2 linked regions of the Teredinibacter purpureus genome follow. The main gene of each other region encodes a partner of the protein of the gene in region 2 in a complex. Links are inferred from orthologs where the notes say so. Each region holds a gene or a part of one and is shown on either strand. Other genes may lie near its edges.

What was found. Proteins that work in one complex are often made in the same cells at the same time.
Region 1: the proteins of dnaX (region 2) and H5647_RS16080 are in contact, whole or in part, in a cryo-EM structure (PDB 8GIZ), measured with the Escherichia coli proteins. The link is inferred for Teredinibacter purpureus from one-to-one orthologs.

Annotation. Positions count from the first base shown.
Region 1 is NZ_CP060092.1:3,650,597-3,653,826, forward strand. Bases 304-3,230 are described here. They hold H5647_RS16080 (DNA polymerase III subunit delta'), read right to left. Parts: upstream 2,318-3,230; coding sequence 1,289-2,317; downstream 304-1,288. Other genes in these bases: H5647_RS16070 (TatD family hydrolase), read right to left, coding at 304-707; H5647_RS16075 (PilZ domain-containing protein), read right to left, coding at 812-1,165; H5647_RS16085 (RluA family pseudouridine synthase), read left to right, coding at 2,377-2,994; tmk (dTMP kinase), read right to left, coding at 3,011-3,230. Outside these bases: more of H5647_RS16070, read right to left, coding at 1-303. UniProt on the Escherichia coli protein: Part of the beta sliding clamp loading complex, which hydrolyzes ATP to load the beta clamp onto primed DNA to form the DNA replication pre-initiation complex.
Region 2 is NZ_CP060092.1:2,791,158-2,794,743, reverse strand. Bases 244-3,223 are described here. They hold dnaX (DNA polymerase III subunit gamma/tau), read right to left. Parts: upstream 2,783-3,223; coding sequence 704-2,782; downstream 244-703. Other genes in these bases: H5647_RS12280 (AEC family transporter), read right to left, coding at 2,904-3,223; H5647_RS12290 (YbaB/EbfC family nucleoid-associated protein), read right to left, coding at 371-691; recR (recombination mediator RecR), read right to left, coding at 244-253. In the rest of the region: more of recR, read right to left, coding at 1-243; more of H5647_RS12280, read right to left, coding at 3,224-3,586. UniProt on the Escherichia coli protein: Part of the beta sliding clamp loading complex, which hydrolyzes ATP to load the beta clamp onto primed DNA to form the DNA replication pre-initiation complex.

The DNA of each region.
Region 1 (3,230 bases), 860 kb from region 2 along the record:
CCTCGTAATTCGGCAATATATTCAGCGACTTCTCGCACGTATTTAGGCTCGTTTGGCTTGCCTCGAAATGGTACAGGCGCAAGATAAGGGGAATCAGTCTCCACCAGCAGTCTATCGAGAGGTATTTTTCGAGTGACGTCACGCAATGCTTCAGCATTTTTAAAAGTAACAATTCCCGATATCGAGATATAAAAATTAAGGTCTAATGCCTGCTCGGCCATTTCCCAGCTTTCCGTAAAACAATGCATAACCCCGGCTGCTTCGCCACAAGCGTGCTCTTTCATTAAGCTAATCGTATCCTCACGTGCATCACGCGTATGAATAATTACGGGCAACTGCGTTTTAGCGCCCGCCTTCAAGTGATTAACAAAACTCAGCTTTTGAATATCCGCTTTCTCTGCACTGTAGTAATAGTCTAAACCTGTTTCGCCTAAAGCAACGACCTTATCAGCCTTCGACCATTCGCAAAGCGTATCAACGTCTACCGCTGACGCCATAACATCCGAAGGGTGGATACCAACTGATGCAAAGATTCCATCAAATTGTTGAGCGATCTCAACAACCTGCTGTCTATTTTCTTCGCTGATACACACACACAGCATTTGCTTAACGCCCCTAGATTTAGCCGCTTCTACCGCACCGGCCAAACCATCGGGGTATAAATCAAGATTAAGTCTGTCGAGATGACAATGAGAGTCCACCAGCATTACGAAATTGCACCTTTTATTTGTAAATTATCGGAGAGGAGAGAAAGCCTAGAGGTAATACGAAAAAAGAGACGATGGAATGGAGGCTGCACACCTCCATCAAACTACATAGTATGAGTGGGCCTATCCGAATCTAACGAACCGGCAAGATAAGTTTCTATTTTCTGATTGGCAATATCATCTTCACCACTAAATTGAACGCCAATACCCGCTGCACGATTACCTTGTGCACCTCGCGGTGTAATCCATATTACTTTTCCCGCTACCGGTATTTTCTCAGGCTCATCCATTAAGCTTAAAAGCATAAACACTTCGTCACCGAGGGTATACGATTTATTGGTTGGTATAAACAAGCCACCATTCTCCACAAACGGCATATACGCTGCATATAAAACAGCCTTATCTCGAATGGTTAGAGAAAGTATCCCGTTTCGGGCCGCGCCACCTAATCCTTTCATAAAGAGTTAACTCGTGTATCGACATTATTAGCAATTTTAAGAATAGCGGACACAAGCACGAAGGTCATCCCGTGTAACGCCGTTTTCGGTTTCCAATCCTACCTTAATACGCCAATTACGGCATCAATCACCTGTAGGTACCCGCAATAACCGCGAAGAGTGACGAATCATTGCCTTCCAGTCCATTAACAGCTCTTCCAAAATCAGTGTTGAGTTTAAGTTACTGTTCCTTTGAATGTGCGCTTTTCGCTGACAAAGCGCATCACGGAACCTAAAAAGAAGTGTCTCTGGAATAGCCGCCGTTGCATCGCGTAAAGATGCCCACACCTCGGACGCCCTCTTTTGAGCGTTTCCATCGCTAGAGACACGCTCTCGAATCAATCGGTCTAGCCATGTAAGCGTTGCATTAATGACATCCAACGCGGAATAGGATGACCAGCTCTGCACAACCGTGCCAACAGAAACAGCCCCCTCACTTAACGCCACCAAACTTTCGCACATTTTAATTCGCTGCTGAAAGTAATCATTATGCCACCACTCAAGCGCAAGCAAAGGCGCTTGCCCGCACTCATCAAGTAAGGTTTGAGGCTCTTCAACCCCTAATTCCGACAACCAAGCAATGGAGTCTGCATTGCTTGGAGGCAAAACGGATACTTTGCTACAACGACTGCGAATTGTCGGCATCAAGCGGCTCGGCTCCAAACTCAACAATATTAGTACGGTGTCACCGGCGGGCTCTTCTAAGCACTTTAGTAAACTATTGGCCGCATTAAGATTCATCGATTCAGCGGGATTTATAATGACTAGCTTACGCCCGCCTTGCTGCGATGTTTTGGATACGAACGCTGTGAGCGATCGAATTTGATCCACCTTAATCGCTTTGCCTTTCCCTTCAGCCTCAATTTCGACCAAATCAGGATGGCTTCCCGCACGGATAAGTAAGCACGCCTTACAGCCGCCACACGCAACACCCTCCATAGGGGAGCGGCATAAAAGGTAATGCGCCATAGCAGCGCCGAGCTTTTCTACACCAATGCCATCACCCCCGCCAACTAGCAATGCATGCGGCAATACTCCATTCTCTACCTGCCGAATAAAACTCTGCCAGACACTATTCTGCCAAGGAAAGGGAGGCATGCTGATATTACTCATTTTTCGGAAAATCCCCGTGCTAGAATACGGCGCCAAATTCGCTTGCTGATGTTTACCGTATGGAAATTGTGTATCAAGATGATGATTTAATCGTTATCAACAAACCCTCAGGGCTGCTAACCGTACCAGGTCTCTCTTCGCCGGAAAATGCGCTTGACCAATTGAAAAGCGAATATCCAAACGCTCGCGTTGTTCACCGGCTTGATATGGGAACCTCCGGCTTAGTCATATTCGCTAAACACTATGACGCTCAACGCGCGATGGGAAAAATATTCGAACAACGAAAAATCAAAAAGCGCTATACCGCCATTGTAAACGGTATTATGTCCGTAAAAGGCGGTGAAATACGCTCTAAATTAATCTGCGACTGGGACAATAGGCCCAAACAAAAAATTGACTGGCTAACCGGTAAACCATCTCTCACACACTTTGATGTTCTATCGACCGATACAGCGAAGAACTGTTCTCGTTTAGCGCTCTACCCGCACACCGGGCGGTCCCATCAATTACGTGTACATATGCTACAAATTCATCATGTTATTCTTGGTGACCCACTTTACGGCTGTCCAGACACCATTGCCGCATCAAGCAGACTACTACTGCATGCCACTCAACTTGAATTCGAACAGCCTCTCAGTAAAAAGGCGCTAAACCTTATTTGTGAACCCAATTTCTAACACAAAATTTACGGTACTATTGATTTTTAACGGTGTACTTGTCTCGCCAAGACGCTAGCACGCCCGATAATTGGATTGCGATATTCGCCTGAACGTCACGCAGTGGTCTACCGGCATCAATAAGTATAAATTTTTCTGGTCGCGCATTAAGCCGCGCCTTGTAACCCGCACGCACACGTTCAAAAAACTCAATTTTCTCAGATTCAAAACGATCTAAAGCGGCTCTAGCCGTTGCA
Region 2 (3,586 bases):
CCACAACACATAGTAGCTTGTGGTTTCGCTTTGTGTTGGCACAAATATTACACAGCGCTTGTTCGGTTAATGTTCGACATTGATTGCAGCGTGTGACAGACGCTATCGATTGTTGAAGTGCTACGGCTAATTGACTGGCGCCTTCTCTATTGTGTTCCAATAAATTCAACGCCATTCGTTGGGCAGATTTAGGGCCTACCCCAGGAAGAATGCGAAGCGCGTGTATAAGCTGGTCAATTAAAGGAGAAAACATAGGTTATAAGGGGCTCGCTTTCGATAAAAGTAACATTACACAGTAGCCTGTTTTGTTCGCGATTCATTTTAAATGTGTACGCCACACCGAACCGTTTTACATCTTTCGTGCCCAAGACTAAAACGGCATTTTAAATCCTGGAGGCATTTGCATGCCTCCCGCTAAATCACCCATTCTTTTTTGATTCTCAGCCTCTACACGCCGAACAGCATCATTAACGGCCGCCGCGAGCAAGTCTTCCAACATCGCTTTGTCTTCGGTCATTAAACTCGCATCAATGGCGACCGCTTTGACATCATGGCGGCCCGTCATAACTATTTTTACCAAACCGGCACCAGACTCGCCGCTTACTTCAATACCGGCAATATCGTCCTGCATTTTCTGCATTTTTGCCTGCATTTCCTGAGCCTGTTTCATTAAATCGCCCAAGCCTTTCATATTAAACCTCGTTTAGTCATATACTACAGATTGATCGTCCAATACTGCTCCAAATTCTTGTTGCAGTGTTTGTACAATGGGGTCGTTCGCTAATAAGCGTAATGCCTCTGCATAGTTTTCCGCTTTCTCTCGTTCGAAACATTGCGCAGGCGTTTCCGTCCCTTCTGGCAGCGCCTGAAGATGAATATCGACTTTTATTGATTGCTGGAAATAATCACTCAGCATCCCGCCCAATCGCTGACTATGAGAGCTATCGAATAAACTCCCTTTATTTTCATCGAGCGCAAAAAATAGGTGGGATTGTTCCGCACCTAGAAACACACAATTTGCTGCAGTACTTTGTAAAATACCGCGAATGCTAAGGTGACGAAAAACATGCACCCAACTAACAGGGTTTAAATGTTCTAGTGCAATTTTTTCTGGCCTATCGTTCTCAACGCTTTTTTTTGTAGCTGCCACGACTCCCGACTGATGTTCTGCGGACACCGGAGAGGCAGCTGTTACAGCAGCCATTGCCACAGGCTTAGGCGCAACAATACCCTCTTTTCCCGTAATAGCTTTAACCTGTGCTTTTAACTGCGCCTTGATGTCAACGCTGTTATCCCTCTCAGCTCGAGAGGGATTAACCCCCGACTTTTCATTAAGAATATTCGCGAGATTGTCTGTCGGCGATAGCTTTTTAGTGGGCGTGGCCGGTCTCTCTAATACGGGAGCTGTAGCTGCTGGCATAGCCGGTACCGACTCGAACTCAACACCCGTAATGGCAGCGTTTTCTAGTTGGCAGGCCATTAACGGCGGATTGTTGCTCTCTATCTCTGCCGAAGAAACGGGAGCATTAACTGGCGCTATAGGGCCTGAAACCGCCGCTTCGGATACCCGCATAACAGGCTCCGGCTTTATTGCGGTTTCAGTCGATGGCTTTTTTGGGCTGGCAAGACCCTCCGCGTTTGACGGCGCTAATGATGGCTGAGCTGAACCCAGCGGTTGGGAAGGCACGTCCACAACCCCTTGCGGTTTAAAAGCCAGCATGCGCAGCAATGTCATTTCGAAGCCACTGCGAGGCTCGGGTGCGAGATTAATATCTCGCCGACCAATAAGTGCCGTTTGATAAAATAACTGTACGTCTTCCGCTGGTAGCTTCGACGCGAAATCAAGAATTTGCGTGCGGTCGCCAAAACTATTATCTAAGGCTTCAGGTAAGGCTTGCGCAATTGCGATTCGATGTAACAAGGTTAACAAATCGGCTAACGCACTATTAAAGTCTGGTGCGTGTTCGGCAAACTTGGCCACGGCTTCAAGAATTTTCTTGCCGTCCGACTCAATTAAGCCTGCCATTAAATTTTGTATCAGTTGGTGGTCAATGGTGCCCAGCATGGCGGCAACATCGGTCTCACCAATTTTACCGCTACCATAAGCAATAGCTTGGTCAGTTAAACTGAGTGCATCTCGCATACTGCCATCGGCACCACGCGCCAACAACCACAATGCAGACTCTTCAAAAGGCACAGCCTCTTGCGCTAAGACGTGCTGCAAGTGGCCAACAATGCGCTCGGAACTCATATTCTTAAGGTTAAACTGTAAACAACGAGACAAAATTGTGACGGGCAATTTCTGAGGGTCTGTTGTGGCCAACAAAAATTTTACATGCTCTGGCGGCTCTTCCAACGTTTTTAACAACGCGTTAAAGCTGTGATTAGACAGCATGTGCACCTCATCGATGAGGTAAATCTTATAACGACCGCGCGTAGGTGCATATTGAACGTTGTCCAGTAGCTCGCGGGTATCCTCGACCTTGGTTCGAGACGCCGCATCAACCTCAATGAGATCGATAAAGCGGCCTTCACTAATCTCGATACACGCACTACATTCCCCGCAAGGGGTCGACGTAACACCAGCACCGCAGTTAAGGCATTTAGCCAAAATCCGCGCAATGGTTGTTTTACCGACACCTCGTGTTCCCGTAAACAAATACGCATGGTGCAGGCGATTATGATCTAAAGCGTTGATAAGAGCCTTGAGCACATGCTCCTGCCCTACCATTTCTCGGAAGTTCGCGGGCCGCCACTTACGGGCGAGTACCTGATAGCTCATTGAATTATGAGTCTCTCGTTAGCTGAAAAAAGGCGATTATACCTGCGCAGAGGGGTAATGTCCGAACCTTCTCTCTACAGCTATTATTGAACTCTGAGTAATAAAAACAGGGCCCATTGGTCTATATAAGCTTGTAATACCCTAGCCAAATGAGACCCAACGTAATAGTGATAGGTGAAAGCAATGTTGAAAGCGTGATAATTTCGGCTGACATTTGTCCGTGCGGTGTCATCTGTCTACTCATGATATAAGCCGCAGCCGCCGTTGGTGACGCCATCATCAAAAAAAGTATGCCTAGGGCTTCGCCCCTCAAACCGACTAAAATCGCAACCAATACAATTACAAGCGGCACCATAATCAGTTTCATTCCGGCGGCTATCAGCACCTCCCATTGATTCCCCCTGATACTCTTCCAGTCGAGACTCGCGCCCACACACAGCAAGGCGAGCGGCAACGTTAATTGAGCAAAATATTCGCACGACACCCATAACACTGCCGGCGGCCGAAACCCCGCAATAGATGTGAATAGAGCTGCAACAATGGCGATAACCAACGGATTTTTAAGTAAATGGAGGAAAGCACGCCAATAATGCGTGCTTAGCAAAATAACCACCACAACATTATAGAGAATGGTTAGAAAGGCTAAATAAACGCCCGCGACCGCCAACACACCTTCACCGTAAGCATTTACACACAACGACAAGCCCACAACAGCCATATTGCCCCGAAACGCACACTGCACAAATACCCCCCGCTTCGATACTGAAACCACAGCCGGTGCCAACAGCCACAGCGCAACTACAC